One region of the Chromobacterium sp. W521 genome, then DNA from elsewhere that is predicted to be linked to it. Evidence: riboswitches for the same ligand, from Rfam matches in the RefSeq annotation. Region 1 holds a riboswitch; the other holds the start of a gene.
The links. A riboswitch is a leader RNA that binds a small molecule or an ion and turns the genes downstream of it on or off. The one in region 1 is predicted to bind manganese.

Region 1 (5,178 bases):
TAATGATTTCCAAACCGATTGCTTTTGCCGGCGGCGCTATCTTGCTATGGGCTTCGCTGGCCACGCTTGGCACCCAAACCCGCTCGCTTCCCCCATTTTTCGTGGTTGGCGTCTGCCTGTTGATCGGCAGCCTGCTCAGTATCCGCCATTGCCGCGACTGGAAAGTGCCGCCGCGCACCTTACTGGTCGGAATCTATGGCTTGTTCGGCTACCATTTCTTGCTGTTCTTCGCATTTCGGCACGCGCCGGCCATGGAAGCCAATCTGCTAAACTATCTATGGCCCTTGTTGATCGTGATGCTCGCGCCCATCCTGGTTCCCGGCACCATACTGCACGGCCGTCACATTCTGGCCGGCGCGCTGGGTTTCAGCGGAGCGGCGCTGATTGTCAGCGGAGGCAAGCTCGCCTTGTCCAGCAACTATCTTGTCGGTTATCTGCTGGCCATCGGCGCCGCCGTTGTGTGGTCGACTTTTAGCCTGCTGACGCGCAGGCTGCCCAGCTTCCCCAATAGCGCGGTCGGCGGGTTCTGCCTGCTGTCCGGCTTGCTTTCCCTACTATGCCACGCCCTGTTCGAACCCAACGTCGCCCCCAGCGCTGGTCAATGGTTGGCCTTGATCCTGCTGGGAATCGGCCCGATGGGCGGCGCCTTCTTCCTATGGGACCGCGCGCTGAAGGAGGGCGACCCCAGACAGATTGGCTCCTTGTCCTATGCCACGCCCTTGCTGTCCACCCTGCTGCTGATAAGCACCGGCCAAGGGCAATTGAACGCTATTGCAATAACCGCCATCGTGCTGATTCTTGGCGGGGCTCTACTTGGCAGCCTGCCCGTTCGTCCACGTTCGCTTGCTTGAGAATGCGCTTGAGGTGGAGCGCCGGCAATTGAATACCTTATAATGCTTAACGCTATTTAAACAGAGGTTAACCATGTCCATTATCAAAGAATTCAAAGAATTTGCCATGAAAGGCAATGTCATCGACTTGGCGGTCGGCGTGGTTATCGGCGGTGCCTTCGGCGCCATCGTCAAATCGCTGGTCGACGATGTGATCATGCCCCCCATCGGCCTGCTGGTCGGCAATGTCGATTTCTCCAATATGTTCTTCGTACTAAAAGAGGGCAGCAAGCAGCTTGGACCTTATGTGTCGGTGGCCGCGGCCAAGCAAGCCGGCGCCGTCACGCTGAATATCGGCCTGTTCATCAACGCCATGGTCAGCTTCACCATAGTGGCCTTCGCTATTTTCATGCTGGTCAAGGCCATCAATCGGCTGAAGCGCGAGGAGCCTGCCGCCGCCGCGCCGGCTCCCGCCACCAAAGAGTGCCCGTTCTGCGCATCCAATATTCCGGAAAAGGCTTCTCGCTGCCCTCAGTGCACATCTCAACTCTAAGCGCCTGCCCAAAGTCTCGCGAGTAAGAGCGAGACAAGGCGAAACAGGCTGAGAAAGCGGAGCGTACACACGGCACATGAGTATTTCGAAGACGTACTCACCGTGTAACGCTCCACAACGCGTGGCGGATCGTGAACAGGTTCAAAGCGCTCCGATTGCCCTGATACGCCAACTGATTTAGAATTTGCTGGTTCTGGGGGAGTAGCCTCGGCGCGATTTTCAGCGCCGGCATGCATCAACAGGCTTGGCCGTCACGGCCATGGTGCATGCGACGAAAACTTCCGTTTGGCAAGACCCATGACATGTCTGCGCAATGCGGGGCTGCGGCGCGGGCTTGTCATGGCGCATGCGCAGCCCCCGGAGTCTTCATGGAAGCCTTTCTCATTTCCACCGGAATCGTCGCCCTGGCTGAAATCGGCGATAAAACTCAATTGCTCGCCCTGATGCTGGCCGGCCGCTACCGTAAGCCGGTTCCCATCGTTCTCGGCATCTTCGTCGCTACTTTGTTCAATCATTTCGCCGCCGCAGCGGTAGGTCACTGGCTAATGAGCAAGATTGGACCGGATCTCATGCGTTGGGGGCTGGGTCTTTCCTTTCTCGCCATGGCGGGCTGGATGCTGATTCCGGACAAGCTGGATGAAGATAGCCGGCTCCTGGAGCGGTTTGGCGTGTTCGGCACCACCTGTATCGCTTTCTTTATCGCGGAAATGGGCGATAAGACGCAGTTGGCCACCGTAGCCCTGTCCGCGCGCTTTCCCGACGCCTTGCTGCTGGTGGTGGCCGGCACTACTTTGGGCATGATGCTGGCCAATGTGCCAGCGGTGCTCTTGGGCGAGGTGGCCGCGAAGAAGTTACCGCAAAAAATGGTGCACACCATTGCCGCGCTGCTGTTTGCCGGCCTGGGCGTCGTCACTCTACTGACCCCGCTGCAGATTTGAAGCACAGCTCAAAATAAAACGGAGGCCGCGGCCTCCGTTTTGTTTTGCTTCCAGCCGGCAACATATCAGTTCCGGCCAACTCCGCGTCCAAGCGACTCCAGCAGTTCCTCCGGGTTGAAGCCCAGTCGGAAGCCGCCCCAATGCTTGCCTGACAGCATGATGGGCAGCACCACCTCCGACAACACTTCTCCAGTATCGCGGGTGTACGTCTGCAACAGGAAGGATTGTGTGCTGCGAGCCGCGCGCAGGCCGGCGACGTCGGCAAACTTGCGCTTGTCTCGGCTATTGATCAAGTCCTTGGCCGGATCCCCGCTCAAGGGCTGGCTATACCAACTATTGTGAGTCGGCGCGTAGCCATTGGTATCCACCGCCAGACAGAACACGCCGCCGGGCACGGACTTGGCGGCGCGGTCGTACACTGGCTGCATCAGCTTTTCCAGCTTGGCATCGTACTGTGTGCGGAACTTGGCAGGCTTGGCGCCAGCGATGGGCTGGTAGTTTTGATCGAACAGCGGTACGCCCGCGGCCAGCTGCGCAGTCATGATGGCTTGCAACTCATCCCGCGCCCCCCGGGCCGTCTGCATGATCTGGTCGAACTCGCCCTCGCCCAAAATGAAGCGCGCCACTAACTGCTGCACCTGCTCCGCAGCGCCGGACAGCTTGGTGGCCGACTCTTCCGTATGGTTCAGGCGGTCCGTCACTTGATGACCTAGCTCGTGAATTTCCGCCACATGGAGATTGACCTGTCCATTAGAGGCGACGAACTCCGACATGGTGGCGGCGATCTGACTGAGACTATTCGCCGTTGTTTCAAAGTCTCCCATCATCTTGCTGAAATGCTCCGACGCCTTGGAGACGATTTCGCGAGCAGACTTGGTGTCCTCGGTGATCTGGGCGGTTTCCACCTGGGTTTCCGACACCAGCCCCAGCATATCGTCGATATTATGCGAAATCTCGTCCGTCGCTTTTTTGACTCGCTCCGCCAGCTTGCGCACTTCATCGGCCACCACGGCGAAACCGCGTCCGCTCTCGCCGGCCCGCGCCGCTTCGATCGCCGCGTTCAAAGCCAACAGATTGGTCTGGTCCGACACATCCTTGATCAGATCCACAATGGTCTTGATGCTGGACGAGCGCTGGCTCAAATCATCCACAGTGTGGTTGAAATGGCCCACCTTCTGATTAATGCCGTAAATGCTCTCAGCCACGGACTTGAGCTCGGCGTAGGACTCCCGCGCCACGTCCAGGTTGGCCAGGGTGGTGGATGAAATGGCCTGGGTCTGCTCCGTGACCTGGCCCACGCCCTCGGTGCTCTGATCACTGGCGGCCCGGACTTGTGTCGCCAACTGATCCTGTTTGCGCGCCCCCTCCAGCGACTCAACCACATTCTTTCGGGTGCGCGCCGAATCCATCGCGATCCGCACCGTCATCAACCGCACATTGCTGATGATTTCGCGCATTTTCAGCAGAAAACGGTTATACGACAGCGACAGTTCGCGGATTTCATCGTGGGTGATGGTGGGAATGTCTCTGGACAGGTCGCCCTCGCCGGCGCCTATTTCATTGAAAATCCGGATAATCATTTTTAGAGGCCGGACAATCAAAAAACGAAGATACCAGACCATAAAGGCAATGAAGACGAAGCTGACCATCCACAACGCCATCGTCCAAAACAGGGCTCCGTCTATGCTGGACTCGATGCCCGCCAACACTTGGGGCGAAGCGACTTGCCCTTTCAGCAGGCTCCGAATGTCTTCCAGAACATAATAAACATAAGCCACCATGCCCAACTGAAACAGGCTGATAAAAAAGAAACTGCACAATTTCTTGGTCAACGTATCCCAGAAAGTCTTTTCCACCAGGGTATACACGCGCCAGAACCACTGCATGACTTCTCCTCTTGCTCCGCAATCCTGTTCAGCGCCTGATTCAGGCCCCGCGCCATCCGGCGCTTTGGACCCGATTGCCGCTGTTATCTAGAATTATTGTTGTTTATTGACTTCAGTCAGCCATCCTAAGCGATGGCGGCCTTGTTTTTGGAATAGTTGGCGGACTATTGATTATCATCAAATAGGCAATGCCAATGTATTACAAATCTTCGCTTCCGTGTTGCCTTCTCCACACCATCCAGAACTCCTGACCGCCAAATACCGGCACGCCGTCCTCCTGCGGCTGACAGCTCTCCAACGCGAAAGCCGGCTCCAGCAAAGCGCTCAAGGCCGACATGCTCAGGCCGAACGGCGGGCCGCGCGGGGTGTCCGCGATGAAGAACACGCCCGCCAGCGCGCCGCCGGGGCGCAGCAAACGAGCCATGTGCTCCGCATAGCGTGTATGCCGGCGGGGCGGCAGCGCGCAGAGAAAGGCACGCTCAAACACCGCGTCGAAAGGCGGCTCGTGCTCGACGGCGAAAAAATCCGCCTGCTGGATATGAGCGGCCGCCTGCGGCCATTGCGCGCGCGCGATCGCCACGGCCTGCTCGCTGAAATCGATGGCCAACACCTGATGGCCGCAGTCCAGCAACAAGGGTAAATCTCCGGCGCTGCCGCAGCCTGGGAGCAGGATTCGGCTAGCCGGCTGACGCTGAAAAAACGCCAAGGCCTCCGGACTGGTTTGCGCGCCCTCCCAAGGGGTCACGCCATCGCGATAACGCACATCCCAAAACTCGGTCAAAGAACTGTCCTGCGCCATCTCTCCTCCTAGTGATGCTCAGCCCCTGCCTGCTCTCTCAGGAAGGCGGCAACCTGCGCCGGGCTCCAGCCGGCGCAATCCCGCTGGCAAACCGCACCTTCCCTCTCTCGCCAAAACAGGCAGTCTCCATCCATGCGGAACCATAAGGACAGGCAACGCACGCTCATCCACT
Region 2 (5,178 bases), on a different contig from region 1:
CCGCCTCGCGCGCCACCAAGGCGCAAACCGCCAACGGCCTGCTGGAGATGACCATTCTGTTCCTGGTGATCTTTTCCGGCATCTTCTTCAGCTACAAGCATTTTCCGGACTGGATGGTGTCGGTGATCGAGGTGCTGCCGCTGACGATACTGGCCGACGGCATGCGCATGATTTTCGTCGAGGGCGCCGGGGTGCTGGAAATCGCCCGTTCCGCGGTGGTGCTTACGCTGATCGGCATTGCCGGCTTCGTCAGCGGCGCGCGGGTGTTTCGCTGGTACTAGGGGCATGAGGCATCCGCTGCGCGGATGATGGTTTTGATTGCCGGGGCTGCCCGGCGAGCAGGGAGAGGATATTTGCTTGGCCAAATATCCTCTCCACTCCTAAAGGCCACCCTGCAAGCCTGGCCTGCGGCTTCCCGCCGGGGCCCGTCAGACCCGAGGCGCGGCTGAACTCGCGATTTGCTAACGTCAAATCGCTCAGACAAAGCAGCCGCTTAAGACCTCGGGCCTGGCACCCGTCGGCAGTCTTGAAGGGACCTGGGGCGCGTCGGATTCGTGTTTGTCTTCGCACCCAACAAGCGACTAAGGGCGCATCACTTGAGTCACTCGCCAGGCTGCAGGAGCAGGGGAGCCGCTGTGGCTGCAGCGCCATGAACGCATTGAAAGGAGGAAGGGTAGTGAAACGCTTGATCCTCGCCCTATTGGGCATCGCCATGCTGTCCTTGCTGACGGCCTGCGAACTGGACGACGACGGCAAGCCGCGCGGCAGCCAGGTGCTGTGGGACCGCAGCGGCGTGCCGCACATCTACGCCGCTCGCGCCGACAGCCTAGCCTACGCCTTCGGCCGCGCCCAGATGCAGGCGCATCCGGAGTTGCTGCTGAGGCTGTACGCCCAGGGCCGCGGCCGCGGCGCTGAGTACTACGGCGCGGTGTTCGAGGCCGGCGAACCCTTTCCCAGCAATATGGCGGAAGTAGACCGCCTAGTGCGCGCCATGGGTTTCCCCGAGCGCTCCAAACAATGGCTGCAACAGCAAAGCCCGCGCATGCGCGCCTACCTGGACGCCTTCGTCGCCGGCGTCAACGACCAGGCCGCGGCTAGCGGCGGCCTGAGCCCGGCGGCGCGCGCGGTGTTGCCGGTGCGCAGCGAGGACGTGCTGGCCCACACCCTGCGCATCTTCTTCAGCTATCTGAGCGGCGCCACCGCCACCGGCGCGGCCAATTGCTCGCTGATCTACCCGGACGCGGTGGCCACGCCCATCAATCTGATCGGCGGCTCCAACGGCTGGGCGCTGGGGCCGGCCAAGAGCCGTTCCGGCAACGCCATGCTGCTGGCCAACCCGCATTTGCTGTGGGGCGGCAGCCACACCTGGTTCGAAGCCCAGTTCAAGAGCCCGGAATACGATATCTACGGCGCCACCCTGGTGGGCCTGCCGGTGATGCGCATCGGCTTCAACCAGCGGCTGGGCTGGGTGCATACCGTCAACACCCAGGACGGCTGCGACCTCTATCAACTCAAGCTCAGCGGCCGGCAATACCTGCTGGACGGCGTGGCGCGCGATTTCGAAACCAAGCGCGAAACCCTGTATATCCGCCAACCGGACGGTAGCCTGCAAGCCGAGCAACTGACCTTGCGCCGCGCCGAGCAGGGCCCGGTGTTCGAAAAGGACGGCCAGAGCTACGCGCTACGCATCGTCGGCGTCGACCAGCTGCAGACCCCCGGCGTGCTGGAACAATGGTGGGACATGGCGCAGGCGCCTGACTTCCTGGCCTTCCGCAAGGTGGTGGCGCGGCTGCAAAATCCTTACCACAACATTATCTACGCCGACGCCCAGCGCAATATCTGGGCGGCCTTCGGCGGCCTGACCCCGCGTCGAGCCGGCGGCGACGCCGCCTTCTGGGCGCAGCCGGTGGACGGCAGCCGCAGCGATCTGATCTGGCGCCAGGCGCTGCGCCTGGACGAATTGCCGCAGGCGACGAATCCGGCCAGCGGCTGGGTGCAAAACTCCAACAGCGCGCCCTGGTATATGAGCAAGCCGGCGCTGGACCCGGCCGCCTACGCTGCTTATCTGTCGCCGCGGATCTCGCCCTTGCTGCGCGAACAGCGCGGCATCGAGCTGATCGAGCAGACTCCAAGCTTCACGCTGGATACGCTGCTGAGCGCCAAGCACGACACCCGGCTGCTGCTGGCGGACCGGGTGCTGGACGATTTGATCGGCTATGCGCGCGCTTCCGGCGACGCCGGCCTGATTGCCGCGGCGCAGGTGCTGGCCCAATGGGACCGGCGCAGCGACGCCGCCAGCAAGGGCGCGGTGCTGTTCGCCGCCTGGGTGGCGGCCTCCGGCGGCGAAGACGCCTTGCCTTACCGGCAGAAGGCGGACCCTGCGCAGCCTTACAGCACGCCGGCCGGCCTGCGCGACGCCGGTTTCGCGCTGAGCAAGCTGGGCGCGGCGGCCCAGGGGTTGCAACAAGCCGGCGTGCCGCTGGACGTCGCCTTTGGCGAGGTGTACCGGCTGCGGCGCGGCCCCGCCGGCGGCGCGGCGCGGCTGGACCAGCCGGCCAGCGGCGGTGCCGAGGGCCTGGGGGCTTTCCGCACCTTCAGCTATATCGGCGATAGCGACGGCCGCCAGCGCGCCATCTTCGGCGACACGTTTACCGCGCTGGTGGAGTTTGGCCGGCCGCTGCGCGCCAAGGTGATCAATACCTACGGCAACAGCAGCCAGCCGCAATCGCCTTACTACGGCGACCAGTTGCCGCTGGCGGCGCAAAACGGCATGCGCAACGCCTTGCTCAAGCGCGAACAGGTGGAGGCGGCGCTGGCCAAGCGCGAGTGGTTCCGCCGCTAGCCGGCCGGCAAACAGGCCGGAGGCGGGCAAGCGCCTCCGGCTCCGCATGACGAGAGACTAGGTTTGCGCCATTGAGTCCGGGCTGGCACAATGGCGCCGTTGTCATTGGGGAGTAGCCATCTTCGGCCCCGCCGAAGAGGCCGCGTCAACAAACTTGAGGAGCTTTCCTCATGGCGCGGTCAGCGGCCGGCATTGCCGGCGCCGCCAAGCGAGACCTTTGGCCACGATGCGTTTGCCGCCGGGCAAGCCGCATCGTTGCGCCATTGTCCATTCGCTTGCCCGGCCCAAGACCATCCATGCTGTTGACCCTGTTGTTTCTGCTCGGCCTAGCCGTCCTGATCTATCTATCCTGTCAATACTTCGTCAACGCCATCGAATGGTGTGGACGCCACCTGAACCTGGGCGCCAGCGCCGTAGGCACCGTGCTCGCCGCTTTCGGCACCGCCTTGCCGGAGAGCGCGGTGACTTTGACCGCAATGGCCTTTGGCGACACGCCGCAACATAAGGACATCGGCGTCGGCGCGGCCTTGGGCGGGCCGCTGGTGCTGGCCACGCTGGCTTACGCGGTGGTGGGCTTTGCCCTGTGGCGCAACCGCAGCCGGCTGGGACGCGGCGATTATTTGCTGCGCGTCGATCATCGTCGGCTGGCCGGCGACCAGTTGGCCTTCATGTTCGTCTTCGCCTTGAAGGTGGCGCTGGGCCTGGTGGCCTTCGCCGTCAAGCCCTGGCTGGGCGTGCTGTTTCTGGCCGCTTACGCCGCCTATGTCTGGCGCGAGATCCGCAGCGCGGACACCGCGCCGGAAGAGGAGGAGTTGGAAGCCTTGAAGCTGCGCGCCGGAGGCGGCCTGGGCTGGGCGGCGACGCAGGCCTTGTTGGCCCTGACGGTGATCGCGGTAGCGGCGCACGGCTTTGTCGCGCAGCTGGAAGCGCTGGCCGGTCATTGGGGCGTGGCGCCGCATTTGGTGGCCTTGCTGCTGAGCCCGGTGGCCACCGAGCTGCCGGAAATCATGAATGCCTTGATCTGGCTGCGTCAGGGCAAGGAGCGTTTGGCCTTGGCCAATATTTCCGGCGCCATGATGATTCAGGCGACGATTCCCAGCGCTTTCGGCCTGTTCTTCACCCCATGGATGTTCGATAGCGTCTTGCTGTGGTCCGGCCTGGCCACGATGGCCGCGATTGCAGGGCTGTGGCTGTTGTTCCGCCGCGGCAGCGTGGACGGCCGCTGGCTGCTGGGCGCGGGCGCGGTGTATCTGGTGTTTGCCGGCTGTCTGGTGTGAGCCGGGTTGAGCGCTTGCTCAACGCCGTATCGTCAAAGCGCGCAGGCGCCGGCCGGCGCTTTGGCGGAACGGGGACGGGCTGGGCTGTGAACCTCTACGCTGTCGGAGTTGGTGTGGCAGTGTTCCAGCCACCGCTCCTGTGCCGGCGCGCTGGCATGGCGATAGCGGTGCGGGGCTTTGGCTTGAACCGGGGAGGCAGACAGGGTCAGGCTGAGGCCCAGAAAGCCGGCGATGCGCCGCCGGATCGGCATGCGGAACTGAGCTGGATTTTTTCTGTCATTCGATTGTTTAATGATTCATTAAAGCTGCTTGAATCTGTCCATGATGCTTTGGCGTGTCGATGCAATGAATTCAAGCCAAAAAAATAGGTACTACATTTTAGTTCATTGTCATTTTGCGGGTAAGGACAATGCGCATCGGGGGAACTAAACCGTGATGGCCGGCCGTGTCATCGGCCGCGTCGTCATACCGATCTGGGGATGGAACTATGGATTATTTCGCGCAGCGGCGCGCCTTGCTGGCGGCCTTGGCCGCCTCGCCTTTGATTTTGGGTTGTGCGCGTCCGCCCTTGCGAGTGCCGGGTGATGCGCCGACGGCGCGGCAGCTGGCGGAGCTGGAACGCAATGCGGGCGGCCGCATCGGCGTGTTCGCGCAAGAGGTGGACAGCGGGCGGAGCCTGGCCTATCGCGCCAATGAGCGCTTTCCGATGTGCAGCACTTTCAAATTGCTGCTGGTGGGGGCCCTGTTGCAACGCAGCGCGACGCAGCCGGACTTGTTGTATCGCCATGTCAGTTACCGGCGGGAGCAGTTGATCGATTATTCGCCTATCGCCGAACAGTATGTGGAGCAGGGCATGTCGGTGAAAGACCTGTGCGACGCGGCGATGCGCTTCAGCGATAACACCGCCGCCAATTTGTTGCTGGAGGAGTTGGGCGGGCCGCAGGAAGTGAACCGTTTCGCCCGCTCGCTGGGCGATGGCCTGACTCGTCTGGATCGGATCGAGCCGGAACTGAACCGCGCCGAGCCGGGCGATCCGCGCGACACCACCACGCCGGCGGC

Region 2: another riboswitch for manganese. It lies ahead of ACUXV1_RS05565 (sodium:calcium antiporter); the one in region 1 lies ahead of ACUXV1_RS08440 (TMEM165/GDT1 family protein).

Annotation. Positions count from the first base shown of each region.
Region 1 is NZ_JBRBAF010000004.1:395,022-400,199, reverse strand. It holds gene ACUXV1_RS08450 (DMT family transporter) at 3-851, shown strand; gene mscL (large conductance mechanosensitive channel protein MscL) at 925-1,383, shown strand; yybP-ykoY riboswitch at 1,568-1,750, shown strand; gene ACUXV1_RS08440 (TMEM165/GDT1 family protein) at 1,752-2,321, shown strand; gene ACUXV1_RS08435 (methyl-accepting chemotaxis protein) at 2,387-4,207, opposite strand; gene ACUXV1_RS08430 (methyltransferase domain-containing protein) at 4,407-5,006, opposite strand; gene ACUXV1_RS08425 (DUF1289 domain-containing protein) at 5,015-5,178, opposite strand, start outside.
Region 2 is NZ_JBRBAF010000003.1:200,666-205,843, forward strand. It holds gene ACUXV1_RS05555 (ABC transporter permease) at 1-281, shown strand, start outside; gene ACUXV1_RS05560 (penicillin acylase family protein) at 677-2,842, shown strand; yybP-ykoY riboswitch at 2,938-3,082, shown strand; gene ACUXV1_RS05565 (sodium:calcium antiporter) at 3,139-4,119, shown strand; gene ACUXV1_RS05570 (DUF3761 domain-containing protein) at 4,152-4,370, opposite strand; gene bla (class A beta-lactamase) at 4,607-5,178, shown strand, end outside.